DNA from 2 places in the Trichococcus shcherbakoviae genome. Region 1 is predicted to be linked to the other one. Evidence: predicted binding sites of a transcription regulator. Region 1 holds the regulator's gene; the other holds the start of a gene.

The links. The regulator NrdR, encoded in region 1, represses ribonucleotide reductase genes. The targets are predictions, from matches to a motif close to ACACNATATATNGTGT.
Region 2: the regulator NrdR is predicted to act here: its motif matches at 2,761-2,776, upstream of ACKPBX_RS10960 (vitamin B12-dependent ribonucleotide reductase).

The regions. Positions count from the first base shown of each region.
Region 1 is NZ_OY762653.1:2,573,938-2,580,364, forward strand. Features, by position in the region: gene polA (DNA polymerase I) at 1-1,358, shown strand, start outside; gene mutM (DNA-formamidopyrimidine glycosylase) at 1,396-2,280, shown strand; gene coaE (dephospho-CoA kinase) at 2,287-2,886, shown strand; gene nrdR (transcriptional regulator NrdR) at 2,982-3,527, shown strand; gene ACKPBX_RS12200 (replication initiation and membrane attachment family protein) at 3,524-4,957, shown strand; gene dnaI (primosomal protein DnaI) at 4,957-5,883, shown strand.
Region 2 is NZ_OY762653.1:2,291,086-2,297,512, forward strand. Features, by position in the region: gene ACKPBX_RS10960 (vitamin B12-dependent ribonucleotide reductase) at 159-2,732, opposite strand; gene ACKPBX_RS10965 (NAD-dependent protein deacylase) at 2,932-3,831, shown strand; gene ACKPBX_RS10970 (Panacea domain-containing protein) at 3,881-4,396, shown strand; gene ACKPBX_RS10975 (hypothetical protein) at 4,393-4,785, shown strand; gene ACKPBX_RS10980 (hypothetical protein) at 4,919-5,440, opposite strand; gene ACKPBX_RS10985 (hypothetical protein) at 5,485-6,402, opposite strand; gene ACKPBX_RS10990 (class D sortase, LPxTATN-specific) at 6,415-6,427, opposite strand, start outside.

The DNA.
Region 1 (6,427 bases):
AGGCCATCTACGGAAAAGGCGCTAAAACTGCGGTTCCCGAAGACGCTGTGTTGCATGATCATTTGGCGCGCAAAGTGAAAGCGATCCAAGCGCTGTTTGCCCAATTGAACGCGGAACTGGAAAGTAACGTGCAAAAAGACCTGTATTACGAAATGGAACTGCCTTTGTCGTTTGTCTTAGCGCACATGGAAATCCAGGGGATAAAAGTGGAACCGCAGCGTCTTTTGACAATGAAAGAAGAATTTGCCGGCCGTTTGCTTGAAATCGAGAAAACCATCTATGCCGAAGCGGGGGAAGAGTTCAACATCAACTCACCGAAGCAGCTGGGTGTCATCCTGTTCGAGAAGATGGGCTTGCCCGCCATCAAAAAGACGAAAACGGGCTATTCGACAGCGGTCGATGTGCTGGAAAAACTGCAGGCGCAAGCGCCGATCGTTGAGCACATCCTGAATTACCGACAGTTGTCCAAGTTGCAATCGACCTACGTGGAAGGGCTCTTGAAATTCATCAAACCGGAAACCGGAAAGATCCATACGCGCTATCAACAGACATTGACGCAGACCGGCCGTTTGAGTTCCGTCGATCCGAACCTGCAGAACATCCCGATCCGGATGGAGGAAGGCCGGAAAATCAGACAAGCTTTCGTTCCGCAACAAGAAGGTTGGAAGCTGTTCGCCTCCGACTATTCACAGATCGAATTGCGTGTGCTGGCGCACATTTCCGGGGATGAGCATCTGCGCGAAGCTTTCCTGGAAGGCCAGGATATCCATACTTCGACCGCAATGCGTGTTTTTGGCATCGAGAAACCGGAAGACGTCACCGCCAATCTGCGCCGACAAGCGAAGGCCGTCAATTTTGGCGTTGTTTACGGAATCAGCGACTATGGGTTGTCCCAAAACCTGAACATCACCCGAAAAGCCGCTCAAGAATTCATTGACCGTTATTTCGAAAAATATCCAGGTGTGAAGCAATTTATGGAGGACATCGTCAAAGAAGCGAAAGAGAACGGTTATGTCGAAACGTTATTCCACAGACGCCGCTACCTGCCTGACATCCATAACCGCAACTTCAATCTGCGCTCCTTTGCGGAACGGACTGCCATCAATTCGCCGATCCAAGGCACTGCCGCAGATATCATCAAAGTTGCGATGGTCCGGATGGATAAAGTCCTCAAGGAAAAAGGTCTTCAAGCGAACATGCTGCTGCAGGTTCACGATGAACTGATCTTCGAATGCCCGGAAGAAGAAATTCCGGTATTGGAAAAATTGGTGCCGGAAATCATGGAGCATGCTGTCTCCTTGGCTGTGCCGCTTAAAGTGGACAGTAATTTCGGCGACAGCTGGTATGAAGCAAAATAAACAAGGAACAATCTGATAAAAAGAAAGGGGGCTGCTTATGCCGGAATTGCCAGAAGTAGAAACCATCCGCAAGGGGCTCGTTAACCTTGTCGGAGGAGCCGTTATCATAGATGTAGCCGTCTTTTGGGATCGTATGATCACGCCGCCTTTCTCCACTGAACGGTTCAAGACGGTCCTGCGGGGGGAACAGATCAACACCATCGAACGCCGCGGCAAGTATCTGATTTTCTTGTTGGACCACTGGGCGATGATTTCCCATCTGCGGATGGAAGGTAAATATGAGGTGAGCGAATCCGGTGAACCGATCAAAAAGCATACCCATGTCATTTTTTATCTCGCCGATGGCCGCCAATTGCGTTACCTTGACGTGCGCAAGTTCGGCAAATTCACGCTGTTGCCGATCGAAAAGCGGGATGATTATGAACCTTTCCAAAAGATGGGGCCGGAACCGACCGCGGATTTCTTCAAATTGAGCAAGTTCAAGAAAGATCTTGCCAAGTCGCATCGGGCGATCAAAGCGGTCATCCTTGACCAGAACATTGTTGCCGGCGTCGGAAATATCTATGCGGATGAGTCGCTTTTCCAAGCCAGAATCCATCCCCTTCAAGCAGCCGACACAATCGGGCCGGCTGCAGCCAAAAGACTGCAGGAAGCCATCATCGATGTGATCAGCAGATCGGTGGAAGCCGGAGGGTCGACTATCCGGACCTACAAAAACACGTTGGGTGAGGCAGGTAAATTCCAAGTCTCCCTTGCCGTCTACGGACAGACCGGACAACCTTGTCCAAACTGCGGCCATCCGATCGAAAAAATAAGGGTTGCACAGAGAGGGACGCATTATTGTCCGCATTGTCAACAACTGTCGAAGACGCGTTCGAAGGCAGCAGACATCACCGACGTTGCGTACAAAGGGGCGAGATAAACGAACATGAGTTATATATTGGGTCTTACAGGAAGCATCGCTACAGGGAAATCGACTGTAGCGAAGCTGTTTTTGTCTGCGGGCATTCCGGTTGTCGATGCAGACTTGGGAGCAAGGGCTGTCGTTCTTCCGGGTGCGCCGGGGTTAGCGGACATCATCGAACATTTTGGGGAAGCCTATCTGCTGCCTGATGGCACGCTGGATCGCAAACGTTTGGGAACGCTGATCTTTTCGGATAGGGAGAAGCGTAAAGAACTGGATGTGTTGCTGAAGGAGCGCATCAATGATTGGATACAGGCAGAAAAAGAACGCTATATTTCGGAAGGGCACAATTTGATCGTGCTGGATATTCCATTGCTGTACGAAGGCGGGTATGAGGACAGCTGCGATGCCGTGATGGTCGTCTATGTTCCGGAAGAGCTGCAATTGCAAAGGCTGATGAGCCGCAATCATTTGGATGCGGAGGAAGCCACCCGGAGAATGCAAAGTCAGCTTTCGATCGAAAAGAAAAAAGAGCTGGCGGACTTTGTCATCGACAATTCCAGGACGATCGAAGAAACTGAAAAACAAGTCAACGAATGGCTGCATGGACATCTTTCCGCCTAGCCTGATGGTCTCGGAAAGACCATCTTTTCAAGGTTTTTGAGCCACAAGTATGTTATAATGAAGCGATAATAAAGGAAAGAAAAGGGGGAAAGCCGATGCAATGCCCAAAATGTCACTATCACGGATCGCGTGTTGTCGATAGTCGTCCGGCTGATGACGGGAAAGCCATCCGCCGCCGTCGCGAATGCGAACAATGCCATTTCCGCTTCACTACATTCGAAAGGATCGAGCAAACGCCGTTGCTTGTCATCAAAAAAAATGGCGCGCGCGAAGAGTTCAGCCGTGAAAAGTTGTTGCGGGGATTGATCCGCTCCTGCGAAAAACGGCCGATCGCCCTCGAACAACTGGAGACTGTCGTCAATGAGGTGGAAGCCGAAATCCGAGCGCTTGGAGAAAATGAAGTATCCAGCATCGTCATCGGGGAATACGTCATGGATAAGTTATCCAAAATAGACGACGTCGCCTATATCCGTTTCGCAAGTGTTTACCGCCAATTTTCGGATCGGAAAACCTTCCTTGATGAATTGAAGAACATGGAGAAGAAAAAAGCCGAACAAGCGGCTGCTGAAGCTTCAGACATCCAACCATCCGATGCTCCTCCGAACGAGGCAGCCCCCGGAAAGGAAGACAATGAACAATGAGCTATCCATGGCAAAACATAAGTCCTAAGGATCCTTTCAGAGCAAGCCAGACGAACTTGATTTCCGATGTGGACCGCAAAATCCTGACCCAATTGTATCAGCCCATCATCGGGCCGCAAGCATTCAGCCTCTATTTGACGCTGCTTGCGGAGATTCCGCAGGAGAGCTATTGGAGCAAGGAGTTGCTTCACACCGAATTATTGGCTCTATCGAACAGCGGAATCCAAGAGTTCTATCAAGCGCGCGTGAAATTGGAAGGGATCGGTTTGCTGAAGACATTTCTGGTAAACGAGCCTGAGAAGCAGTACCTATACGAATTGCAGCAGCCGCTGTCCAGTCATGCTTTTTTCAGTGATGACCTGATGGGGTTGCTGTTATATGAAAAAGTCGGCGAAAGGAAATACCGCGAGTTGCAACAGCGGTTCAGCCGGCAAGTCCGCGACGTAAAAAATGCGGAAAATATCACCAAGTCCTTTTTGGATGTTTTTTCTTTCTCGGAAAGTGCCTTTACGGAGCAAGCGCGGATGAGGCAGAACGATAATACGTTGTTGGGGGATAACGCGGCAAGCCTGCCCGTGATCGAGAACGATGGGTTTGACTTCTCGTTTTTCCGGCAGCTGTTGAACAAGCAATTCGTCAAACGTGAATCCATCACAAAGGAATTGGAGCACACGATCACTATCCTCTACACGCTGTATGGTTGCGACGAACTGCAGATGGCCCAGTTCATTCTGGAGGCCGCTGACATCGAATCAGGCAAAGTGGATGGAGAAGCGCTCAAAAAAATTGTATCCGATGCCTATGAACAGAGACACAGCACCCGGTTGGAAGTAAAGGACAAAGTCACCCAGAGCATCCAACTGGCTAAAGATACTGAAAAAGGCCGGGAACAAAAATTGATTCAGGCGCGCTTTTCCAGTGAAGAGATCTCGTTCATCAAGGCGTGCGAACAATTGACGCCGCATCAATTTTTGACCAGCATCAAAAAGCAGAAAGGCGGCATCGTGACCGCCTCGGAGACGCAATTGCTGCGTACGCTGATGGAAAAGGCTGATTTCAAACCGAGTGTGCTCAACGTATTGACGCACTATGTGTTGGTCATCCTCAACAATCCGCATCTTTCCAAGGCCTATGTGGAAGCCATCGCAAACGATTGGCTGCAGGACGGCGTCGATTCGCCCGAAAAAGCGTTGGCGAAAGCGAAGCAATTCGCCGGCGAGATGAAAGCGAAAGCGGAGAAGCGGGCAGCCAGCCGAACGACCGCAAAGAATTATGGGAAAACGGTGGCGCGCAAGAAAGAAAACTTGCCGGATTGGGCTAAAGAGGAACATAAGTCGGTTGTGGAAACACCGCTGACGCCGGAAGCGCAACAAAAACTGAATGAACGCATCAAAAAATTAAAGAGTAGCGGAAAGGCAGGGGATGAGTGATGGATCATATCGGAAGAGCATTCTACAAATATATGAATAATCCCGAAATCAGCCAACGCTACAAAGGCATGATCGACACAATCATGAAGGATGCCGATGTTCAAGCGTTCTTCCAGAAACACGAAGAACGCCTGACGCGGGAAATCGTCGAGAGAAGTTATTCAAAATTGCACGAATATGTGCAGGAAAAAGAGAAGATCAAGCTGGGGAAAGAATCGCAGAATCCAGGCTATGAGCCACACCTTGTATTGAATGCCGGTTACATAGATGTCGTCTACACACCGACGGACGAGACGATGGCAAAGGAAAAAGAAAAGGAATTGCGGAGCCGCGTCCATTCGATGTCGATGCCGAAGGATGTCCGCACGGCGACATTGGATCGCTTTGTCCAATCGAACGAGCGGATGCCGGCCATTCTGGAATCGTTGAATTTCATTGATTCATTCAATGGGAATCCGAAAGTGCATCACCAAGCGCTTTATTTCTATGGTCCATTCGGAGTAGGGAAATCCTATCTGTTGGGTGCGATTGCGCATGAATTGGCGATGGGTGGCCATCTGACGACACTGATGCATTACCCGACCTTCACGATGGAGATGAAGCAGGCGATCCAGAGCAACACGGTCAACGAAAAGATCGATGCCGTGAAGAAGGCGGAGATCCTGATGTTGGACGACATCGGAGCGGAAGCCAATTCCACCTGGATCCGTGATGAAGTGCTCGGCGTCATCCTCCAGTACCGGATGCAGGAAGACTTGCCGACATTCTTCAGTTCCAACTTTACGATGCAGCAGTTGGAGGAGCATTTGCGCATGGGCAACCGGGGCGATGACGAGCCGATGAAGGCGAAACGTCTGATGGAGCGGATCCGCTTCTTATCGCGCGAGATTCCTATGACCGGGAAGAACCGCCGCTTCGAGCAGTAGGCACGATTTCCTAAATTGTCATGACTCTTGCGATTTCAATCGCTTAGTCCTGTCATCAGGCCATCCAACTGGTCTCGTAGTGAGGCCCTCTGATGTCGCACTGTGACATCAGAGTACTTGACCGTTTAGGTCACAGTGTTTCCTTAATCAGGGCTAAGCGAACCCGTTCAGCTTTTCTTATTTTAAACTTGAAAACAATTGTTTTTTGTGTTTAAATGGACTACAGATGAAACGAAAGACAAATCGATGAGAAAGACACCGATGGATGAACTGATTTTTAGCGAGGGATGGCTTGGTGGAACATCCTAATCAATCATGTATCGACCCCTTTCGAGAGATTCCCTGAAACTGCAGTAGGGGGAAACGGTACGCTCGTTATCGCGTTCAAGTAAGGATGAGACAGAATCTTAAGCGGATGCCTGTCGCACTCTTTGAATTTGGGTGGAACCACGTAGACACGTCCCATTTCCGGCACAAGCTGGGGATGGGCTTTTTTTATTGCCTTTTTTAACATGAATGAATTTACACAAAAGTTCATTCATCT
Region 2 (6,427 bases), 280 kb from region 1:
TTATCGGACAAGTAGCGCTTCAAACGCGACGCGGTTGTCCGATACTATGCGTTTATCGGACAACCGAAGCGCAAGCCAAGCAGAAAAGCATGATTGTCGGCAAACCACAAAGAAGAACCCGTCCAAAAATCAGACGGGTTCTTCTTCATTTGATCAGTTTATAAGCCGCATTTCAGCTGCGCGCCGCAATTGGTGCAAGTGTTGCAGCCGCCCAGATCTTCGACCGTACCTTGTCGGCAGATCGGGCAGGTGTCGCCGATTTCGTTGCCGATTGTGACATCGGTGGACGTGAGATTGGCTATCGAATCAACCAGGAAAGTCTTGTCCTTGTTGATTTTGACGTGCTCTTTCTCTTCCTCAAGCTTGGCTTCGTCATCCCAAACGTTTTCTTCGGCTTTCAGCGTCAGCACCTGCGAATCGCGGCTGCCGTCGACGTAGACCGTACCGCCCTTGGCTCCGCCCAGGTAAAGGCGTTCGTAGATTTTCTCGACTTGATCGACGGTATAGCCTTTCGGCGTATTCACCGTTTTCGAGATGGAGCTGTCGACCCAGCGCTGGATCGTCGTCTGCACATCGACGTGCTCTTCAGGGGCAAGCGTCATGGCTGTCGCGAAATAATCAGGCAACTGGTTCGGATCGGCATCGGGATGACGATCCAGATATTCTTGGACGATATCCGCCTTCACTTCGATGAATTTGCCGAGACGGCCGCTGCGGTAATACGTGAACGAGAAGTAGGGCTCCAAACCGGTTGAAACGCCGGCCATCGTGCCTGTCGATCCGGTAGGCGCCACCGTCAACAGATGTGAGTTGCGGATGCCGTATTTCAGGACGCCTTCACGGACATGCTCAGGCATTTTTTTCATGTAGCCAGTGTTGATGAAACGCTCGCGCAGGATCTGCGTCTCTTTTCCGGTTTGTCCGACCAGGAACGGGAAACTGCCGCGCGTCTTCGCCAACTCGATGCTTTCCTCGTAGGCCGCCACTGCGATCGTTTCGAAGACTTGATCGATCAGCTGCAGGCTTTCCAGTGAACCGTAGCGGACGCCGCAATAGATCAGCATATCCGCCAAGCCCATGATCCCCAAGCCAATCCGGCGTTCGCCGAGCGCTTGTTTTTTGTTCTCCTCCAGGAAGTAAGGGGTGGAGTCGATGACGTTGTCCTGCATATGGATGCCGGTGCGGACGGTCTGTTCCAATTTGGCGAAGTCGACCATCTGCAGGTCCTTGTTGACCATTTCGGCCAAGTTGACTGCGGCCAAGTTGCAGACGGAATAGGCTGCCAATGGCTGCTCCCCGCAAGGATTGGTGGCGACAACTTTTTGACCGTAGGCTACCGCATTCGTCATCTTGTTGGCGTTGTCGATAAAGAAGATGCCAGGCTCTGCCGCGTAAGTCGCGCAGACATTGATCAGCCTCCACAATTCGCGGGCTTTGACGGTCCGGTAGGTGCGGACAGCGTTGCCGGTAGCTTCCCATTCGCGGACATCGCCGCAGTTGGTCCATTCAGCGTCATAGTGCGCCATCGCGTCCGCGTCGTAGTGTTCGACATCCGGGAAACGCAGCGCATACTCTTCATTCCTCATGACGGCATCCATAAAGTCATCGGTGATGCAGACGGAAATGTTGGCGCCGGTCAGGAACTCAGGATTGTTGACTGTATAAGTGCCGCCATCGCGCAGTTTTTTCTCTGCTTCATGGATGACCGAGGCGTCAAAACCGCCGTGACCTGGGATGTGCTTGTAGTTGACGATGCCTGTGTACATGTTGATGTCTTTTGAAGAGAACGGCGTGAAATGCAGCTTTTCCTTCGCCAGCATGCGGATCTGCTCATCCTCGAAGTTTTCGATGATGTAGCGGAGGATGCGCGGATTCTGCATCTTGGAAATGATGAATTCGAAGATATCCGGATGCCAGTCGGCCAGCATGATCATCTGGGCGCCGCGACGGGATCCGCCTTGTTCGACCAGATGCGTCAGCTTGGCGATGTCGTCCATCCAGGAAACGGAGCCGGAAGAGCGGCCGTTGACGCCTTTCACTATTGTGTGGCGCGGACGCAGCGTCGAACCGTTCGAGCCGACGCCGCCGCCACGGCTCATGATTTCCATGACTTTTTTGCGGTGGTCGGAAATGCCGCCGCGCGAGTCGGGCACGAAAGGCATGACGTAACAGTTGAAATAGGTGACATCGGTACCGGAGCCGGCGCCGTAGAGCACGCGCCCAGCCGGGATGAAGTTCAAGGCTTTCTGTTCTTCGTAGAATTTCAGGAACGCTTCATGGCGAAGTTCCGGCGTGATTTCGACCTCGGCCAGGCCATGCGCATTGCGCATCGCAATCTGTTCGTAGAAAAGCTCCAGCGGTTTGTCCAACGTCAGGATCCGGCGCGTCACGATGCCGCCTTCCTCGACTTCGAAATCATCGATGTTGTGTTGGTATTCCTCGGACACTTTGATGCGGACAGTCTGTTCCTTGTGGTTTACGGAAAGGACGGTTCCTGTTCCGCGGGCCGGATATTTCGGGTCCTCCTTGACAGTCAGAATCACGATATCGCCTTCGGACAGGGTCTCCTTGGTGGAATCCTTATAGGAGTAGCGATCCAACATGACGAGGCGTGACACGCCCTCATAGGTCACGTTCATATCCTCCGTAATCGGAAACACATGCGGGAACCGCTCAATGTCCTTGTTCAATTTTTCGAATCCTGCTTTAAATGTGGTCTTTGTTGCATCCACAGTAATCACTCCCTTATTTATGGCGAAAACACTAGATGTTGTGCTGTCGGTTTGTTTCTCATACCATATATGTTAATTCTGTTCACCGGATAAATCAAGGGGAACAGTCAGTAAGTTGGAGTGTGCAAACGGATGAAAACGTTATTCGGATGGAAGGGGATGCGTTTGTAATAATATATCGGCCAATAAGAATAGGGCGTTGTGCGTCGGGATAGAGTCGTCGGCTGTTGCGGAAAGACTGAATGCCGAACACCCCAACAAATCCGTCCCACCCAGAATGCGAAACAGTAACCACTCAGCCCTTGCGAAAGCTATAATAAAGGCAGAAAGAACCACAAAAGAAAGGAGCCCGAGCATGAACGATAAAGAACGCTTCGCGGACATGATCCGCAAATCAAAACGCATCGTCGCCTTCACTGGGGCGGGCATCAGCACCGAGAGCGGTATCCCGGATTTCCGTTCGGCGGGCGGGCTGTTCGACAGATTGAGCGGCCGCCATTTCACCGGTGAGGAGACGCTCAGCATCGGTTTTCTGGAGACGTATCCCGAACTTTTCTTCCGCAATTATGCAGCGCATTTCGATTTTTCGCAGGCGCTCCCGAACGCCGGGCACCGCTTCTTTGCGGATCTCGAGCAGACAGGCAAAGAAGTCACCGTCGTCACCCAGAACATCGACAATCTGCACCAGTCCGCCGGCAGCAGCGCAATCATCGAACTGCACGGCAACGGGACGAGATGGCGGACGTTCGACACGGCCGAACCCGCTGATGCCAACGCGATCAGCATGGACGCGCATGGCATCCAGCGCGATCCCCAAGGCCGGATGGTGCGTCCCGATATCGTCCTCTACGGCGAAATGCTCAATGAGGAGGCGATGGAGCGCGCAACTGCGGCGATCGGCGCAGCTGACATGCTTGTCGTCATCGGCACATCGCTGGCCGTCTACCCGGCCGCGAGCTTCGTCCATTATTTCAATGGCCCTTACGCCGTCCTGCTGAACCGGACGCCCGTGCCGCAGTCGCTGACCTTCCAATTGGCCGTCCAGACAGATGCGGGCGCCTTTTTGGCGGAAGTCTGGCAAGAATTTTTTGAGAAATGAATAAAAGGGTGCTGAAACAAAAAGGGAATTCAGGAAAGGGGAAATCGTTATGCCGAAGCTGATTCAGCTGGCGAAGTATTTGGTCTATTCCTACGAAAACTATACGGCAGCCCGGTTCGGCGACAATGAGCTGAAGCTGCAGGCGATGCTCTATTTCGCGCAGCGGGAATGTCTGGCTATGGTAGGGGAGCCGCTATTCGAGGAAAGCTTTGAAGGCTGGGAAGAGGGACCGGTGCTGGCGGAACTGCATTTCTTCTTCGAGGAAGGCTACGATCCCTTCGAACCGTTGGAGATGAAAAAGTTGACGGAGCGCGAACAGTTCATCCTCGACCGCATCGTCTTTGCGTACGGGCAGTATGAAGGTTGGTATCTGGCGGATTTGGCGCGCCGCGAAACATCCTGGCGCAACAGCAGAACAGCAATCCCCGCGGAAGAAACCGAACCCAAACTGCTGGAACTTGCAGACATCCGCGAAGACGCGAAAAAAGTGCGGATCTACGATTCCATTTTTGATGTTTATCTGGATGAGTTGGAGGATTTCGAAGGGGAGGTGCTGGAGCCATGAACGAAACGCAAGCCTACATCGGTGCCATCGTGAAGACCCGTTTTGCCTATCATGACCTTGAAACGGACAAAATCGCCTTCAAGTCGCGCCCATTCCTGATTATCGGTGCCGAATACGATACGCTGCCGTGCGACTTCACGGCTTTTCCGATTTCGAAAGTGTGGACGAGCCAAAATATCGATCCCGTCCATGACATTAAAGTCGCAAAGGAACTCTACCCCAAGCTGAGCCTGAATGCGGAAGTCTCCTATATCCGCGTCCACAAAAGCCAGACGATCCACAGCTCGCAGCTTGCGATCGGAATCCTGTCCTCCTTGGGTGAAGCCTACCCAGATCTCTATACTGAAATAAAGGCTGCTTATCGGGATTTTTCTGGAGGGCTATTCTGAGTTATCAGAGCCGCGCCCTTGGACCGGACCCATACAACAAAAAAAACACCCCTGCATAGCGAAGGCCCATTAAGGTGCCTTCGTCTATGCGGGGGTGTTTCACAACAGCATATGCAAGCTCAGCGACATACGCTTAAGCTTCCACTGCAAATTGAAATCTTTTTTTAGCAACAACAGCTGCTCCAGCTGCAGCTACCAGCAAGGAGATTCCTCCTGCCAAGTAAAGATTGTTTGCCCCAGTCTGTTTGACATCATTCCCATTTATCGGGAATCTAGCGACAACAGTGCCGTGTGCATCACTTAAAACAACTTCTTTTGAAGTAACAGTAACAGTCATATCCAATATAGCAGCAGCTGCAACAAGCTCGGCCAAGATGGCTTGTTTATCAGCTTGAGTGAGCTGATTCACGCTGTTCGCTCCGCGTGCATTCACGACAGCTTGTGCATTATTGATGTGGACAATGATTTGATCTGCTTCTTCAGCAGTAACATCGTTGGCCATTAAATAATTTTTTGCTTGCTGCACGTAATTGGATGGTAAACTAGTTGCTTCCAAAGTTGCGATGATGTCATTTTCTGTTGCAGCAGCAACATTCGGTAGTGCTCCGAAGAACAACACGAATGCAAACAAAAGAGATACAACGACTTTTTTCATATATTTTTCACCTCCTCTCAATGCTTCTATCAGCCGATAATGAATCAGTAGTATTCCATTTCTTCAGAGTAGGCGCGTTCTCGGCGGTAGGCCGCTCGTTTTGCCTTGCTGATCAGGTAATAGCCAACCAGGCAGGCAATTCCCAAAGCGAAGACAAGTGCGCTCGAACCCAGGAAGAAGGTAGTGTAATGCAGAGCCAATGTGCGCAGTGCAGTATTGATGTAATCCGCTGAAACAGTGATCCGTTGCGGAATTTTAAGAATCAAAGCCATAATTGCCGGGATGATGACAAAGGCGGAGCCGGAAACTAAGCCACTACCGATCCAAATCAAGGACCGGTGAGGCAGTTTCCAGTTCAAGCCGACGATTGCCCCGGCAATCAAAAGGAAGGCTAGTGGTACGAGATAGAAATACGCAAGAACGGTTTGCAGCATTTTCCGGACGGTCTGGAATTGCGGAAAAGCAATGACGTTATCCAGATTGAATAGCATGATGTGGCTACCGACGATGGCGGTGGCTTCAGCAATGATCGTATCAGTCTGCGCTTGTAAGCCTTCATCGAACGGCTGGTTGTGCTCTGAGGCGTAGCTCTGAACATAAGCCGTCACGGGTTCCTCGAACATGCTGCGATCGGTCATCGCTTTGTATGTTGCATCAGGATCAATCAGATAATTGAGCACTTGTTCATTGTTTGTACGGGCAAGTTGCTGTAGGCCATATTGGTCCATCGCAGCTTCCACGAAGACTTCCTTGGGTATGGACGTTTCCAAGCTCAACGTCTTGAATTTAGCGGACAAGCTTTCCTCTACCATGGTATAGTAGGGGCTGTCGTCCAACTGCTTGTTGAGGTCGCTTCCGTTCAACAGGACCTGCTTCATGAAGATGACCCCGATCAAGGCGACCACTACATACATCAGGAGAAAGCTGAGGGTCATTCTGCCGATTTTTTTTATGTTTCGCATAACGATGCTCCTTTAAAAATTGATT